3 regions of the Tumebacillus lipolyticus genome follow, and region 1 is predicted to be linked to each of the others. Evidence: riboswitches for the same ligand, from Rfam matches in the RefSeq annotation. Region 1 holds a riboswitch; each other region holds the start of a gene.
What was found. Region 1 has a riboswitch for cyclic di-AMP ahead of ACFSOY_RS04120 (C40 family peptidase). Riboswitches for the same ligand answer to the same signal wherever they lie in the genome.
Positions count from the first base shown of each region.

Region 2: another riboswitch for cyclic di-AMP. It lies ahead of ACFSOY_RS07510 (Na-translocating system protein MpsC family protein); the one in region 1 lies ahead of ACFSOY_RS04120 (C40 family peptidase).
Region 3: another riboswitch for cyclic di-AMP. It lies ahead of ACFSOY_RS16500 (3D domain-containing protein); the one in region 1 lies ahead of ACFSOY_RS04120 (C40 family peptidase).

Region 1 covers NZ_JBHUIO010000002.1:1,022,322-1,027,993, reverse strand. Annotated here, with positions in the region: gene ACFSOY_RS04135 (non-ribosomal peptide synthetase) at 1-2,038, shown strand, start outside; gene ACFSOY_RS04130 (putative motility protein) at 2,165-2,320, opposite strand; gene ACFSOY_RS04125 (serine hydrolase) at 2,463-3,269, shown strand; cyclic di-AMP (ydaO/yuaA leader) riboswitch at 3,363-3,497, shown strand; gene ACFSOY_RS04120 (C40 family peptidase) at 3,505-4,182, shown strand; gene ACFSOY_RS04115 (hypothetical protein) at 4,447-4,581, shown strand; gene ACFSOY_RS04110 (YqeG family HAD IIIA-type phosphatase) at 4,863-5,378, shown strand; gene yqeH (ribosome biogenesis GTPase YqeH) at 5,387-5,672, shown strand, end outside.
Region 2 covers NZ_JBHUIO010000005.1:450,184-455,855, reverse strand. Annotated here, with positions in the region: gene murA (UDP-N-acetylglucosamine 1-carboxyvinyltransferase) at 1-570, shown strand, start outside; gene ACFSOY_RS07525 (IreB family regulatory phosphoprotein) at 607-864, shown strand; gene ACFSOY_RS07520 (hypothetical protein) at 902-1,045, opposite strand; gene ACFSOY_RS07515 (MraY family glycosyltransferase) at 1,454-2,443, shown strand; cyclic di-AMP (ydaO/yuaA leader) riboswitch at 2,543-2,689, shown strand; gene ACFSOY_RS07510 (Na-translocating system protein MpsC family protein) at 2,934-3,302, shown strand; gene ACFSOY_RS07505 (potassium-transporting ATPase subunit F) at 3,716-3,796, shown strand; gene kdpA (potassium-transporting ATPase subunit KdpA) at 3,855-5,528, shown strand; gene kdpB (potassium-transporting ATPase subunit KdpB) at 5,554-5,672, shown strand, end outside.
Region 3 covers NZ_JBHUIO010000011.1:58,993-64,664, forward strand. Annotated here, with positions in the region: gene ACFSOY_RS16490 (hypothetical protein) at 1-1,453, opposite strand, end outside; gene ACFSOY_RS16495 (glycosyltransferase family 4 protein) at 1,450-2,586, opposite strand; gene ACFSOY_RS16500 (3D domain-containing protein) at 2,686-3,513, opposite strand; cyclic di-AMP (ydaO/yuaA leader) riboswitch at 3,519-3,655, opposite strand; gene ACFSOY_RS16505 (aminotransferase class I/II-fold pyridoxal phosphate-dependent enzyme) at 3,848-5,302, opposite strand.

The sequences.
Region 1 (5,672 bases):
GGCGGTCGACGCCTATCGACTGCAGGAAGGGGTGGGGTCGATCGTGCATTCGTCCGTCGCGTTTGACATGCCGATCACCTCTTTGTTCCCCCCGCTGTTGACGGGCAAGAAAGTGGTGTTCACGCCACAGGAGTCGAACGGGGCGGGAGCGCTTGGCGAGCTGCTGTTGACGAGACAGGATTTCTCATTGGTGAAATTGACGCCTGCCCACCTGCAGCTGTTGAACCGAGAGCTAGAAGGTGAGGAGCTACAGGGGCTGGTGCGCGTGCTGGTCATCGGCGGCGAAGCGCTGATGCCGGAGCATATCGCCCCGTGGCAGGAGCGGGCTTCGAAGACGATGCTGATCAACGAGTACGGCCCGACGGAGACGGTCGTCGGCTGCTGCGTGCACGAGGTGGACGAAGAGGGGCGAGGCGGCGCGATTCCGATCGGGCGCCCGATCGCCAACATGGCGATGTACATCCTCGACGGGCGGCAAGAGCCGGTGCCGATCGGCGTGATCGGCGAGATCTACATCGGCGGTCAGGGTGTCGCCAAAGGTTATCGAAATCGAGAGGAGCTTCAGAGGGAGCGCTTCCTGCCCGATCCGTTCCGAGCGGAGGCGAATGCGCGGATGTACCGAACGGGAGACTTGGCACGCTTCCGAGCGGACGGTGTGATCGAATATGTCGGGCGGATCGACAGTCAAGTGAAGATCAGAGGGTTTCGGATCGAGCCCGGTGAGGTGGAAGCGACGTTGTATCAGCACCCGGCGGTGCGAGAGGCGCTGGTGGTCGTCCGCGAGGAAGGGCTTAGGAACCACCGTTTGGTCGCCTATCTGGTGGCGAGCGAGAAGCGGGTGGCAGTGCGGGAGATCAGGGCGTTTCTCAAGCGTTTCCTCACCGAGTATATGATTCCTTCCGACTTCGTCTGGCTGGAGGAGATCCCGCTCACCTCAAACGGCAAGATCGATCACAAAGCGCTGCCGACTCCGACTGCCGAGGTGAAGCGCGAGGAGCAGGATGGGGCTCCGCGCGACCGCTTGGAGATGCAGCTGGTTCGCATTTGGGAAGCTGTGCTTGGAAGGTCGAACATCGGGGTGGCCGATAACTTTTTCGAGCTTGGCGGACATTCGCTGTTAGCGCTGCAGATGCTCAGGGAGATCGAAGTGCGGTTGGAGCAGAGACTATCGCTGACCGACCTGATCCGGAGCGGAACGATCGAACAGCTCGCCTCTCTGTTGCGAAAAGGAGAGTCACCCAATCGAGTGACACCTTTGCTGACGCTTCGAGCAAGCGGCGCGCGCACGCCGATTTTCTTCGTCCATCCGATCGGCGGACATGCGATCTGCTACCTCGAATTGGCGAAAGCGCTTGGCGACGACCAGCCTGTCTATGCGTTCCAATCTCCCGGTTTGGAGGGAGAATGTGAACCGCTCGATCGGGTAGAAGATTTCGCCGCTCGATATGTGCAAGCGATGCAGGAGGTGCAACCATACGGTCCGTACTGTGTTGGCGGGTGGTCGTTCGGCGGGGTTGTCGCCATCGAGATGGCAAGGCAGCTCGAACAGGCAGGTGAAGAGGTGGAGTCGGTGATCTTGATCGATTCGCAGTTGCGAGAAGATAAGTCAGAAATGGATGAGCTCGCCATGTTTGCACACGATCTTGCGAGTCGATACGGCAAACAGATTTCCTCTGAGAAGCTCGCTCAATACAACATGTTACAAACGGAGGGCGAACGCTTGCGATTCCTTCTTGAACAGCTCGCCGAGTTGGAGTTGATCCCAGCCGAATATAAGCTGGAGCAGATCAAACCTTGGATCGCCGTCTTCCGTGCCAACCTTCGCGCCCTGCGCAGGTACAGTCCGAAAGGGTATGACAGACCGGTCATGCTGTTTCGGGCAGACAGTTCTATGAGTCGAGAGCGGCGGGAGCACAACGGGTGGGAAGCAGTTTTGACAAACATCGGAACGGTTGAGGTGCGAGCGACGCACCATTCGATCATTCGCGCTCCTCAGGTGCAGCACATCGCAGAGCTTCTACAGAGGAACAGATCTTAGAGTCGGCGGTGGGAGAACCTGGACATACGGGTACTCCCCTCGTCTGAATACACCTTTTCAAATGGTAGGGTATCGAAAACGCAGAAAGCCTGTCGCTCCTGAAGAGCGACAGGCTTTCTGCTGCTGTCAGACCCGAATGTCGATCATCTGACCGCGCATCGGGTCGAGGGATGCCAGTTGGTTGACGATCTGCAGCTGGGCGGGAGCTTGGGACTGGCCCATGTTCATCGCCTGTTTCAGAGCCCACAGATTGACCGCTTGTGAGACGCTGGAAACTTCCATGCAAAACACCTCCAATGAAATAAGTATAATCGACAGAATCATATGAACTCTAGTCAAAAATCGGTCAAAAAGCGACCGATCGACCAAAAGCAGGATGAAGTCGCTCCGCTGCCGAAAGGAAAAGGGGAGAGGAGTGAAGGAAATGCTGACAGAATTACAGCCTGCGTTGCAAAAGATGATCGATGACGCGAAGGGAACGTACGGGGTGTCGATCTATCATTTCGAATCGCAAAGCGAGTTTCAATCGCAAGCGGATGAGTGGTTTTACGCGGCGAGCATCATCAAAGTACCGATCATGGCGGCCGTATTCGATCAGGTTGCGAAAGGCAAATTCAGCTTTTCCGATACGCTTGCTTTGCGGGCGGAAGACATGGTGCCAGGCTCAGGTCTTTTGCAAAACGTAAGCCCCGGCCTGCAACTGCCGATCTATGATTACACGGTGCTGATGATCATCGACAGCGACAACACGGCGACCAACGTTCTGATCGATCAGATCGGCACGGAGGCGATTCAGGCGGCGATGGCCGAGTGGGGGCTGCAAAACAGCCGCTTTTATAACAAGCTTTCGGTGATTCCGGCAAAGGTTGAACATTACAACACGATCACTCCTCGCGAGATGACCGAGCTGTTGAAGCTGATCGCAACCGGAAAAGTGGTCTCCTGGCGAGCCTGTTCGGAGATGATCAAGATCATGAAGATGCAAAAGCATAACGAAGGTCTGCCCAGCCAACTGCCGACACAGGATGGGCCGATCGGTGAACTACCGCTCTGGGAGTGTGCGCATAAGACCGGCTGGATCAACGGCACCGACCATGATATGGGATTGCTTTATTTCCCGCGCAATACGTTTGCCGTCTCCGTCTTTGGCAAAGAGATCGCCGAGCGCAAAGACGCGCATCAGCTGATGGGGGACATCGGGCGACTGCTCTATGCGGCGACCGCTCGCTGATCGGTGTCAAACAGAGACATGATCACAGTTTTGTCAGAGATGACACTCTTGTTTTTATTGAAATCTGACAATTCGTATGATAGAATTTTTTTTGTTGAGTTTTGGCCGAATCTGAAAAATTTTCAGTACGGGGGATATTTTAGAATTTTGGGGTGAACCGCCATCTGGCGGAGGGTTGCTCTCGACCCGAACCCGTCAACTAACCTCGGAGGCCTTGCGGGAGGTCAATCATTTTATGAAACGTCAGCTGAGAGTTTGCATGCTTGCGATGATCATGATCGCGTCTCCAGTGGCGGCGTCTGCAGTTCAAGCGGCGCCGGATGCGTATGGGGATCATATGCTCGTGATCGGCTCCACCGGTTCGAATGTGACGAAGCTTCAACAGGATCTGCGACTGCTCGGATACTTCTCCTATCCGGAAAACACCGGCTACTATGGGGAGATCACGGCGACTGCAGTCAAGAAATTTCAGGCTGCTCACGGATTGGAGCAAAATGGTAAGGTCGGTGCCACGACCGGTCCGCTGATCGACCAAGCGGCGGCGAAGCTCCGTCCCGCCACCCCTCAGGTGGTCGAGACTGCGATGAAATATGTGGGAGTGCCTTACAAATGGGCGGGCAACACGCCGAGCGGCTTTGACTGCTCTGGATATGTCTCCTATGTGATGGCACAGCAAGGCGTGCATCTGCCGCGCATCTCCACCGATATGTACAAAGGCGGCACGCAGACGACCTCTCCCAAAGCGGGCGATCTGGTCTTTTTCTCCACGTATGGCCCAGGGGCGACTCATGTCGGGATCTATCTCGGCAATGGTCAGTTTATCTCGGCCGACTCGACGTACGGAGTGAAGGTGGACACGCTAAGTGGCGGCTATTGGGGCGCGCGCTATATCGGCGCACGTTCATACCTCTAATCTGATCGATTCCTTTGACAATAAAGTGTGGATTCCTCAAAAATTACCAGAGATGTCGAAAAGGAATTTATCTACTTCTGTCTAATTACATCAATACAACAGTAAAGAAACATACGAAAAAACCTCTGTCCTACCCTCGAGCCGGGAACAGAGGTTTTTTCATTTCTCATGATTCCTCCCATTCGACCAGATGAGGATGCTCGTCTAAGATCGATTCGTACTGTTCCAGCCAGCCGTAGGTGCCATTAGGATCTAAGCGCATGTATGGCGCGCTTACTGATCTGCGATGCGAACGATGTACGACCTTTTTACCGCTATGCGACGTTTGAGCTGGTTTGCTGCGCAGCGTGCGATCTGGTTTTCCAACAGCAGATCGAGCAGGTGAACGCTGCCAGTTAGATCGATGCGACCTACAGGAATCCCTCCTTTGCTCCTAGAGGTTTGATTATGCATATGGAGCGCGAGATCGTCTCTATTCCTGATCGCTTGTCGATCCGTTTGGGCTTGGGAAAAATAATGTAATACATCCTGATGTTTCATGGTACTATTGCCTAAGGCAAAGCGATAGGGAACTGCACGATCACTGTGTTAACAAATTGTTGAAACGTTTCCATCTGTGATATTCTCTACAGATGAAAGGAATGCTAGTACAACCGGATACCTTTTGAGGTGAAAAGAAAATGTTGACTCAATTGATACCCGATCTCTATGTAGAATCGGTTTTCGACATCGATCTCGATCAGCTGGAACAGCGCGGGGTGAAGGCGATCATCACCGACCTTGACAACACGTTGGTTCGCTGGGATGAACCGGATGCCACGCCTAAGCTGATCGAATGGCTCGACCATGTGCGCGATACGCGCGGGATCAAAGTGTGCATCGTTTCGAACAACAAAGATCATCGGGTGGAGCGGTTTTCCAAGCCGTTGAACATCCCCTTTATCGGTCGTGCGCGCAAGCCGAAGCGCGCTCCTTTTCTGCGCGCGCTCGACATGCTGGGCACCCGGCGCGAGGAGACGGTGATGATCGGCGATCAGCTGTTCACCGACGTGCTCGGTGGCAACCGGATGAACATGTATACGATCCTCGTCATGCCGGTGGCAGAGAAAGAGTGGATCGGCACGAAAGTGTTGCGGATGATGGAGCGCATCGCCTTCTCGATCCTGCGCCGCCGCGGAATGATTCCTTGGGAGTGAATGAACAGATGTCCGAGATGGATTTGATTTGTACTGGCTGCGGCATTGGCATCCAGACAGAAGAGAAAGAGCAGCCGGGGTATGCCCCGTTAAACTCGGTGATCGAACGAGAATATCCGGTTTGTCAGCGATGCTATCGGATCAAACATTACAGCGATGTCGCGCCGGTCACGCTCGACAACGCAGGCTTTCAAAAGATTCTTCGCGACATCGGCAAGCGGCCAGCATTGGTCGTGAAAGTGGTCGATCTGTTCGATTTCGCCGGCTCTTGGGTGAAAGAGATCAACAGATATG
Region 2 (5,672 bases), on a different contig from region 1:
CGCATCGAGTCGGGCACCTACCTCTGTGCCGGCGCGATCACGCGCGGCAAAGTGACGGTCAGCGGCATCCCGCCACAATCGCTGGCAGGTCTGCCCTCCTTGCTGTTCGATATGGGCTGTGACATCTCGCTGGAGGGTGATTCGATCACCGTCGACGCTCGCGATCGCAAACTGCGGGCGACACATGTGATCACCTTTGCCTATCCGGGCTTTGCTACCGACTTGCAACCGGCGATGCTGACCCTGCTGACGACCGCCAACGGGATCTCCTATGTCAAAGAGACCGTCTTCGATGCTCGCTTTGGTTTCACCCAGGAGCTGACCCGCATGGGAGCGGACATCAAGATCTCCGGCGACACGGCGATCGTCAGCGGCGTAGACAAGCTGCGCGGCGCTCGCGTGGTCGCAGGCGATCTGCGCGCGGCGGGCGCGATGATTCTCGGCAGCCTCGTCGCAGAAGGCACGTCCACCGTGGAAGGATTGCAATATTTGGACCGCGGGTATGAGAACCCGGTCGAGAAGCTAGTTTCCTTAGGTGCGCAGATCGAGCGCGTCACATCGGGTGCGTAGAGTAAAGTCTTGACCAAGAACAGGAGGGGCCTTACCATGTCCAACCTCGACAAGACCATGATTTTCCGACCTGATCAAGAATCGGAACTGCTGAACGAAATCATCGAAAAAGTGGTGCCTGCTCTGCGCGAGCAAGGCTATGATGCGGCGCGTCAATTGGCAGGCTTTATCGTCACGGGGGAGAGCAACTACATCACCTCGGCGAACAACGCGCGCACGACCATGGCGAAGATGGACCGCCTGCTGGCCGTTGAGCAGATCCTAAACGACTATTTTGCCCTCAAAGGGCTGTAAGCAAAAAGCGTTCCTCCACCGTGAGGAACGCTTTTTGTTAGTCTTTCTTTCGCAAAAAGTTGGGCAGGCTCTGGCGAGCCTCAGCTTTCACGCGGACAAAGGCGATGCGATTGGACAGGCGTCCCAGCAGAAACACCACCGGGATGACGATGAGGTGGAACAACAGAATTCCGCTGATCATCGATCAACTACCTCCTACTCTTCTACTTGCTAGATTGTATGAGCGAGGCGGATCGAGTAGAACAGCAGATTCTGCCAGACAGAAAGCGGGACATCGGCACGAATCTTTTAGCATGTTGAAATCGCTGTAACGTTTTCCAATTTCAGATCGTCTTATCTATTGAGAATCGAAGAGAATGTGGACGAAATGTTGAAAAATGACGAAATTCGTCTCTTTGCGTTTCTTTTTACCCGATAGTAACTTCCGTTATTGCAGAGTTCTCTGGTATAATGAGTACGTTTTAAGGAGCGCCTGTACATTGGCGCTCCTTTCATAGCGAGCGTATCTAATTTCTCAGGAAATAAAAGTGGATTTTTGCGCACACTACCTTCACCAAGATTGTGGCGCAGAGGGAGGCTTACGAACAAAATGCAATCCCCACAAATGCTGACGCTGACTTTGATCGTCTCGTTTGCGCTCGTGTACTTTATGGTGCCTTATCTGCGCAAGCTGGCGTTGAAGACAGGGTTTGTAGACATGCCGAACCCTCGGAAACTGCACAAGGAACCGATTCCGGTGCTCGGCGGTGCGGCGATCTATTTTGGATTTATCATCTCCACATTATTAATTCAACTGTTCTTCGGAGAAGTGGACGACACGTTTTATGGAATCGCGCTGGGCGGCTTGCTTCTGTTTGCGGTCGGTGTGCTCGACGATTATTACAAGACCCGCGGCAAAGACTTTCCGGCGTGGCCGAAACTGTTGACACATATTGCGGCAGCTTTAATCTTGGTCGGATTTGATGTAAAGGTGGAAGCGATCACCATTCCGTGGATCGATCTGCCCTACTATTCTTTTGCTGACCACGGCATGGAATGGATCTCGATCGCTGCGACCGTGCTCTGGGTCGTCGCGCTGACGAACATGCTCAACTTCTTGGACGGCGTGGACGGTCTGGCAGCAGGGATCTCCTCGATCTCGGCGATCACCTTGCTCTTCATCGCGATCCTTTCGGGCAATGGTCCGGTCGCTTTCTATGCGGTGGCGCTGATCGGCGTATCGCTTGCCTTCTTGAAACACAACTTTCACCCGGCTCGGATCTTCATGGGCGATTCGGGGGCGACCTTCCTCGGCTTTGCGCTGGCCGCTCTGGCGGTCGACGGCGCGTTCAAGTCGGCGACGTTCGTCTCGCTGATCGTGCCGGTGCTCGCGCTCGGCGTTCCGATCTTCGACACGATGTTCGTGCTGTTCAGACGGATCAAAGAGCGTCGACCGCTGCATCAGGCTGACAAATCGCACACGCACCACACGCTGATGCGCAGCGGCATGAACCAAGTGCAGACCGTATCGGTCATGTATTTGCTCGGCATCTGTTTCTCGCTTGCCTCGATCGTCGTGCTGCTCGTCAACTACAGATAATGCGTACGGATCGCTCCTTCCTCAGTTTCAGGGAAGGAGCTTTTTTTACAAAAATAGGTCTTGCCAAAGTGCTCGGAGGGCAGTATATTTGATTCAACAACTGAAACATGGCCTAATCTTGGACTTACTTTCAAGAGCGGAGGACCCGATCTTCTGGGGTTAATCTCGCAGTGCGCGAGAGGGATGAGGAACTTCCTTGCCATCCTACCCGTCAGCTAACTTCGTCGGCTAATGCAGGGAGGGTCAGAAGACCTTCTAGTTGGAACGGTCTTTTTGTGTTTCCTTGAAACAGAAGACACCGTTTTAACTGGAGTCTTTCATAAGTTGGTCTCACAGGGAGACATGACGCAAAGCGAGCATTCGCGTGGCGATTTGTAGACCGGTGTAGATTTTGACCTTTGTATTTTCTAACTTACAGGTTGAGATCAGCACCGGTTTTGTTGTGCCATTCTTTGTGCGATTCTCACCGAAAAAGGGGATTGAAGATCAAATGGCACCGAATGCGAAGAACAAGATGGAGTCTGATATCAGCGAGGCGTACATCAAGCTGCAGCGAGAGATCTTAGGCCGGGGACCGCAAGAGACCAAGACCTATATCATTCGCGACATGGTGATCGTTCGGCTGAAAGGGGTGCTGACCCATGAGGAGAAGCATCTCGTCAAGTCGGATCGTGGCAAGCGGCTGGTCAAAGAGATGCGGCAGATTTTGCGGGAGAACTACAGCGAAGAGTCGGAAGCGATCATCTCCAGAATCACAGAATGTCAGGTGATCTCCAGCCATAGCGACATCTCCACGCGAATTGGAGAGCAGGTCGAGATGTACATTTTAGATTGCGATCTGGAAAAAAAGCTGAAATAGCAGATCTGGGCGGGCGTACGGACCCCGAGATCGACGAGGTAGCAGAAGTCTTTTTCACTACAGGGAGACAGAATGCAGGGGAACTGCTGAGCGGTTGCCAGGCGTTACGTAGACCGGTGCAGACTTTGACGAGCGAAACATGGTTCTGATCATTCGAACCTGTTTCAGGCGTTGAAGGGGCACCGGTCTTTTTGTTTCTTGCCGGAGAACCGGCGTGCGAGCCAGCGCGGTTCGGACGACCGGTTCTCCGCAAGCGGCAAGAACGGATGAAGCGACACAAGTCCAAGAACGGATGGAGGAGGAACGTGCATGCTCGATGCGCTGATGATCGGAAGCATAGTGACACTTACGCTGTTGATGTTGTGGTTGCTCCGCTTTGCAAGCAAGGTGAGCGAGGAAGGGAGTGAGGGAAGATGATGTGGTTGTTGGGCGGCATCGTGATTGCCCTGATCTGCTATCTGATCTTCGCCTTGGTACGGCCGGAAAAATTTTGATCGATATCAATAACCTTGATCAACATTTCGGAAAGATTGTGGAGGGATTCTTGTGACGATCGATTTGTTAGCTATCATTTTGACACTGCTCGCTGCACTGTTGCTGGCACGCCCGGTCGGCCGCTACGTTGCCAGCGCCTTCGATACGGAAAAGCGGAGCGGGATCGACAAGCTGTTTGCTCCGATCGAGCGCACCTTGTTTGCGATCGGCGGTGTGCGGATGGAGAACCAGACGTGGAAGCAGTATGCGGGTGCAGTCGTGCTGCTGAACACCGTGATGATCGTGCTGGTCTATCTGGTGTTTCGCTTCCAAGGGTCACTGCCGCTCAACCCCAGTCAGATCGGCAGCATGGAGCCGACGTTAGCTTTTAACACGGCGATCTCGTTCATGACCAACACCAACCTGCAACATTACAGCGGGGAGAGCGGCCTGTCTTATCTGTCCCAGCTGATCGGCATCATCTTCATGATGTTCACCGCGCCGGCGACCGCGCTCGCTGTGGTGATCGCCTGCATGCGCGGGCTTGCCGGAAAGCCGCTCGGCAACTTTTTCGTCGATCTGGTGCGCAGCATCGTCCGCATTCTCTTGCCGATCTCCATCGTGGCCGCGCTGCTCTTCCTCTTGCTCGGCGTTCCGCAGACATTGGAGCAGCCGGTGACCGCGCACACGCTCAGCGGTACTGAACAGCAGATCGCGCGCGGCCCGGTCGCCTCGCTGCTCTCGATCAAAGAGCTCGGCAACAACGGCGGCGGACACTTTGGGGCCAACTCGGCACACCCGTTTGAAAATCCGGGAGCGCTCAGCAACACGATCCAAATGCTATTGATGCTGCTGCTCCCCACCGCGCTTCCGTTCACCTATGGTCGGATGGTGGGCAACCCGAAACAGGGGCGGGTGCTGTTTGTCTCGATGGCGATGATCTTCGTGCTGTTTCTCGGCGTGTCACTGGCCAATGAGTATGCGGGCAACCCCGTTTTGAGCGGGCTTGGCCTGGCCCAAGATCATGGGAGCATGGAGGGCAAGGAGGTTCGCCTGGGGGTGGCGCAATCTGCGCTGTACTCGGTCGTCACCACCGCCTCGGAGACGGGCGGGGTCAACACGATGCACGATACGCTCACACCGCTCAGCGGGATGATCGCGCTGTCGAACATGTTGCTCAACACGGTGTTCGGCGGTGTGGGGGCGGGGATGCTCAACGTGCTGATGTATGCGATGATCGCCGTCTTTCTCTCCGGGCTGATGGTCGGGCGCACCCCCGAGTTTTTGGGCAAGAAGATCGAAGGCAGAGAGATGAAGCTGATCGCGCTCACCCTGTTGATCCATCCGCTGCTGATCCTCGGAGCCAGCGCGCTCGCCTTTTACACGCCGCTCGGTCAGGAGGCGATCTCCAACGGGGGCCACCACGGGATCACGCAGGTGCTCTACGAATACACCTCATCGGCGGCGAACAACGGATCAGGATTTGAAGGGCTTGCTGACAACACGCCGTTTTGGAACATCACGACCGGGATCGTCATGTATGTCGCGCGCTTCTTCTCGATGGTGACGCTCTTGGCGGTCGTCGGATCGCTTGCGACAAAGCGCCCCGTTCCGGAGACGGCCGGCACTTTCCGCACCGACAACGCGCTGTTCGGGGGCATTTGGCTGGGAACGACGTTTATCGTCGGCGCCTTGACGTTCTTCCCCGTGCTGGTGCTCGGGCCGATCGCCGAGTTTTTGACGCTGAGGTAACGGGGATATGTGGAGGAGGAGAGACATGATGAGCACAAAACGATCGATGATCACGAGCAACATCGCCCTTCAGGCGGCCAAAGAGTCGGTGATCAAGCTCGACCCGCGCGCGATGATCCGCAATCCGATCATGTTTGTGGTGGA
Region 3 (5,672 bases), on a different contig from region 1:
GTTTCATCAACGGCGCACCAAGCAGCATGTCGCCCAAGATCATGACGACGAACAGCCCTGCGATCACCCCCAAGCGCACCACGCGGTCGCGCAGGAACTGCAGCGCCCCCCATCCGACCAGCGCGAGCAGGAGGGAATCGAGCACCACCTGCTGTTTTGTCAGCGGCTCGAAGAGCGGTACGCACAGCCAGATCAGCGGGAAGAGCAGCAGGAATTCGGCGAGCGGGGCCAGCCAGAACAGCCATGCCTGTCGAAAAACGGTTCCGATCAGCAGCAGCGCCGCCACCCCGATCCAGACGTTCAGCCACGGCTTGACGAGCAGACTTCGAGCGCCCCCTTGCAACAGCATCTTCTCGATCATGCTCCCCCCCACCGCGCTCTTCATCTCGTCTGGCGAGGTGGTGGTCGAGGCAGGCTGTCCCAGAAACGGGTAGCGCGCCGGATCGCCGCCGAGCGCGCGCACCACAGTCGGAGCGAGATCGTAGTTGGCGATCAACCCGGCTCGCTTCGTCGTGCTCGACGTGAGCAGGCTGCCCGGTGCAACATCGCCACCTGCGAGGAAGACAGGCGTTAACTGTGAGGTTTCCGGCAGCGGGGATACGTCGGGCGAGATCACGAGCAGCGTCAAGTTCGCTCCGACATGGGGCAACAGCTTCCCGACCAACCGATCCGCTTCGGCGATCGTCTGCTGGTAGATTCGCTCGACCTGTGCGTCTGTCAGCATGTCTTTCACCTGTTGCAACCGCCCCATGTCACCCGTTTCCAGCACGATCAGATCGGAGCTGTCTTTGAGCTGCAAAAATTTTTGATAAAGCCCGTCCAGATCGCTGCGCACCCCAAAGGGCCGCGTCCGATCGACGAGCGGCGGGACTTGCAGGCTGCCGCTGTCCACCGTGCCGCGCTCATCCATGGCGATCAGCGCAGCGGGGCGATCGATCTGACTGCCGAAGTCGGCGTTGCCGAGCAGCGCAGTTCTGCCGCCCAGATCGTGCACAGCGCTTCCCAGCAGCCCAGGCAGGACGCGATATTTCACCTCCGCCATCGCAGACTTGATCTGCGGCAATTGCGGCACCACCACTTCGCTTTCCGGCGTGCGACCGAGATGGCGCACATACAGTTCATGCCCGGTGACCGGAAGCATCTCTTCGCGAACCTGTTCATCAGCGCCGTAGGCGAGCACGCGAGCGAGCGGGGCGCTCGCCTTCGCGCCCGCACCGATCGTCAGGTAGGAGTTCGCCTCCGACTTCGCGCCCAGCGTGTTGTGGTTCATCACCCCGACAGCTCCGATCGCTCGCATCTGCGCGAGGTTGGGCAGCTCATCCCCGATCATCGCTCGATGCGACAGGCCGTTGATCACCACCACGACCACCTTGTGATCCAGCGCGGCCGATGACTGTTCAGGCGCAAAACAGGGCAGCAGCAACAGCGCGATCAGCAGCCAGATCACCCTCATAGGAGCACACCTTGCCGCTTGGCGATCACTTCACGGTATTCGCGTAGTGTCGCTTCGATCATCGCCCGTTTGGAAAAGTGCAGCTCCGCTCGCCGTCTGCCTGCCGCGCCGAGCTGCGCGCGCCGATCTGCATTTTGCAAGAGCGACCGAATCGCATCTGCCAGCTCCTCCGCCGACCGCGGTCGAACCAAAAGCCCCGTCTCGCCGTGCACGACCACCTCGGGCAGGCCACCCACATCGCTTGCGATCACCGGGCAACCTGCCAGCATCGCTTCGATCGGCACGATTCCCAAGCCCTCCGCATAGGACGGTTGGACGACAACATCGACCGCCGAGAACAGCCGACCGGCCTGGGGCACATCGCCGAGAAAGCGCACGCGGGCAAGGCCGATCTTTCCCGCCTGCTGCTGATAGTGGGACAGCATCGGGCCATCTCCGATCAGCACCAGCTCCGCATCGCAGCCGCCGGTGAGCAAGAGGGCAAACGCTTCGATCAGCGTGGCGATCCCCTTCTCCTCGACCATCCTGCCGATCGCGCCGATCACCAACCGGTCTGCTCCTTCGCAGCCGAGAATCTGGCGAGCATGCTCGCGCGACATCATCGGCACAGGGTCGACCCCGTTGTGAATCGTCACCGCACGCCAAGCGGGCCCGCGATGCTGCATTTGCACGTCGCGGGCCAACCGATGCGAGACGGTGATCACTCGGTCCGTCTCCACCGCAAGCAGACGCTCCACCCGATCGAGCACTCGTTTGACCATCCCCCCCTGTGGCAGCACCTGATTGTGCACCGTATAGATGACCGGTGGGCGGATCGAAAGTCGGGACAAGGCGAGCCGACCGACCAACCCCGCTTTCGCTCCGTGCAGATGCACCAGCTGGAAGCTCTGCTCGCGCATCAGTTGAACCAGTTGGCGGATCGCCCGCACATCTTTGCGCAGCTGAACGCCATCGACCAGCTCCAGCGGCAGACAGGGCACACCGCTCAACTCCGCTTCCCTGCGCAGCTCAGGTGGGCAGGCCACCGTCACGCGCACCCCCGCTTCCACGAGGCCTGCGATCAGATCGAGCACGTGCCGACGCATGCCTCCCTGCATCGGACGCAACACCTGTAGCACATGAAACTCTCCCACGCGCACTCACCTCCACTCTTCCTCCCATGCTGTCCAATTTGCACGACAAAAAACCACCTGCCTACGCGGTAGACAGGTGGTCGCTGGTGATCGTTTCAACTATTTGAGCACATACAGCTTTACGTTCTGCATGCCAAACTGATTGAGCTGCGCTTGGGTGCCTTCGATGTAGATGTCGATGCGGTTCCCCTTGATCGCGCCGCCGGTGTCTTCAGCGGTGGCAACAAAGCCGCCAGCCGGAAGCAACGGCGTGTTGTACCCGGTCACATACACTTTCGTGCCGAGCGGGATCACCTTCGGATCGACCGCGATCACGCCCGGGCGAACTTTCGTTCCCGAGTACGTATAGCCGCCCCATTCGGACATCACATTGGCCGGACCGTATGCGGTCGCCGTCATGTTGATCGCCTTGCTGTACGCCATGCCCGCGACGGTCGGAGCGACAGGTTGCGGCTTCGGCTTGGCGACAGGCGCCTGCGCTGCCGGGGTCGGGATCGCCGGCTTCGTGACAGGCTGCACCGTAACTTTCGGCTTGCCGGTCATGCCAGCCGGAATGATGATCGTCTCACCCGCATAGAGCAGATCGCTCTGCATGCTGTTGATCTTTTGGATCTGTTCGACTGTCGTTTCGTATCGTTCGGCAAGATAGCCGAGTTGATCGCCAGTTGTCACTTTGTAAGGAAAGGAAATGTGTAGCTTTTGACCTGCATAGATCAGGTCGGAGTCCAATTGGTTGACCGCTTTCCAAGTCTGAACGGACGTTCCGTATTGGGAAGCCAGCTCGGACAGCGTCTGCCCCTTTTGCACGATCACTCCATCGGTGATCCCGGCCGCTTCCGCCTGCACGACCGTCACGGTCAACATGCTGACAGCGACGAGCGCTGCTGTAGCGAAGCGTTTCAGAGAGTTCACTTTCTTCTTCATCATCTTTCAAACACTCCTTCCATCGCCTGCGGAGTTAGCTGACGGGTTCGGGTGAAGGAAGTTACCCGCTCGCACCGTTGCGAGTTCACCCCAGTTGTGGTTCCTCCGCTCCTCATCAGATTTGAGGATTCGGCCTGTCTTGTGGTCGAGTGCAAGTGTAGCGCAGATGATGCATCCTTTTCACTAGCAGTTTGCTGGAAATAGAATGGAAGAATATGCAGATGTTTGCTCGATCCCGCGCGGGGACAGCGATGCGCGCGACCCAATTTCGCAACAAGAAAAAGTTCCCTTCCGAAGAAGAGAACTTTTTATGCAGGGCAGCCTGTCCAATTTTGCGTTATTTTAACACCTTGATCCACTCGATGTTCGGATCGTCCGGCCCTTGCACTGGAAGGCCCGCCTTCACATTTTCAAGGATGTACTCGATGTTGTCCTGCGTGATCACTTCACCAGGCATGATGATCGGGATGCCGGGCGGATAGACCATGACCGACTCTGCCATGATGCGACCTGCCGCCTCGCGCAGCGGCACCACCTCGGTCCGCTTGTTGTAGAAAGCATCGCGGGGAGACACGGCCAACAGCGGCATCGACGGAATGCGCACCTCTGGGAGCTCTTGCTTTTCTTGCAGCTGGAAGCGTGCGGCGATCTGGCGCAGCGCATCGAGCAGCGCTTCGACCGTCTCTTCCGTATCGCCAAACGTGACGATGCAGAGGATGTTGTACAGGTCTGACATCTCCACCTCGATATTAAAATCGGTGCGGAGAATCTTCTCGATCTCCCAACCTGTGACGCCGAGCTCCTTGACGGTGATGTTCAGCTTCAGCGGGTCGTGGGCGAACGTGGCAGACGTCTGCAAAATCTCTTCGCCGAAGCAGTACATGCCGGGGATCTCTTCATTGATCGTCCGGCGCGCGCCTTGAGCGAGGCGGATCACCTTGTCGATCAGCTCATGTCCGTGCACCGCCATGTTCTTGCGCGCCACATCGAGCGATGCGAGCAACAGATAGGAAGTCGAGGTCGTGTGCAACATCGACAGCACCGCCTGCACGTGCGCCGGCGAGACGAACCCTTCGCGAACGTTCAAGACGGAGCTTTGCGTCATCGATCCACCGAGCTTGTGCACCGAAGTCGCCGCCATGTCTGCGCCCGCCTGCATCGCCGAGAGCGGCAGTTGCTCATGAAACTGGAACAGCACGCCGTGCGCTTCGTCCACGATGACCGGAACGCCGCGCTGATGGCTGAGCTCGACGATCGACTTCAAGTCGCAGGAGATGCCAAAATAGGTCGGATTGATCAGCAGAACGCCTTTCGCATCCGGGTGGGCGTCGAGGGTGACGCGCACCGTGTCGACCGAGATGCCGTGCATGATGCCGATGTTCGAATCCACCTCTGGATGCATGAACACCGGATGTGCGCCGGAGAGGATGATCGCCGCCATGATCGACTTGTGCGCGTTGCGCGGCACGAGGATCTTCTCGCCGGGGCCGACGACCGACATGATCATCGTCATGATCGCACCTGACGTGCCTTGCACAGAGAAAAAGGTGTGGTCAGCGCCAAAGGCCTGGGCTGCCAGCTCTTGCGCTTCTTTGATAATTCCTTTTGGCGAATGCAGATCGTCCAAAGGTGCAATGTTGATCAAATCTATGGACAAAGCGTTCGGGCCAATGAACTCGCTGAATTCGCTCGGCATGCCGAAACCTTTTTTATGTGCGGGAATGTGGAACTGAATCGGGTTCCGGCTCGCGTGCTCGACGAGCTTCGTAAACAGTGGAGTTTTATTTTGCATCGCGATCAATCCCTTTCGTTTAGAAAGATAACGAATGCAATTATAGCACGCTTTTTCTGTGATTGCATTGCCGATTTTGTATAACAATAAATCTTTTTGCATAGCATATGTTCGCAATTCGAAACGTTTGTGACAGATCCGATTCTCAACCTTTCAATCAGGCTGAAACCTGACAAATGAGCGAGCTGTTCAGCTTGGTTTCGATCGACTGCTCGCACCTGCACGATCAAGCTTCCCAACCTGCGCGAACCGCCGTCACAGCGTCAAAACCAACGCAAAAATCAACCGCATGCCCTCGCACCAATCTTTACGATCCGCAATAGAATAGAAAGAGAACGGACAGCTCACAAACGATAGATCGATCCGGAGC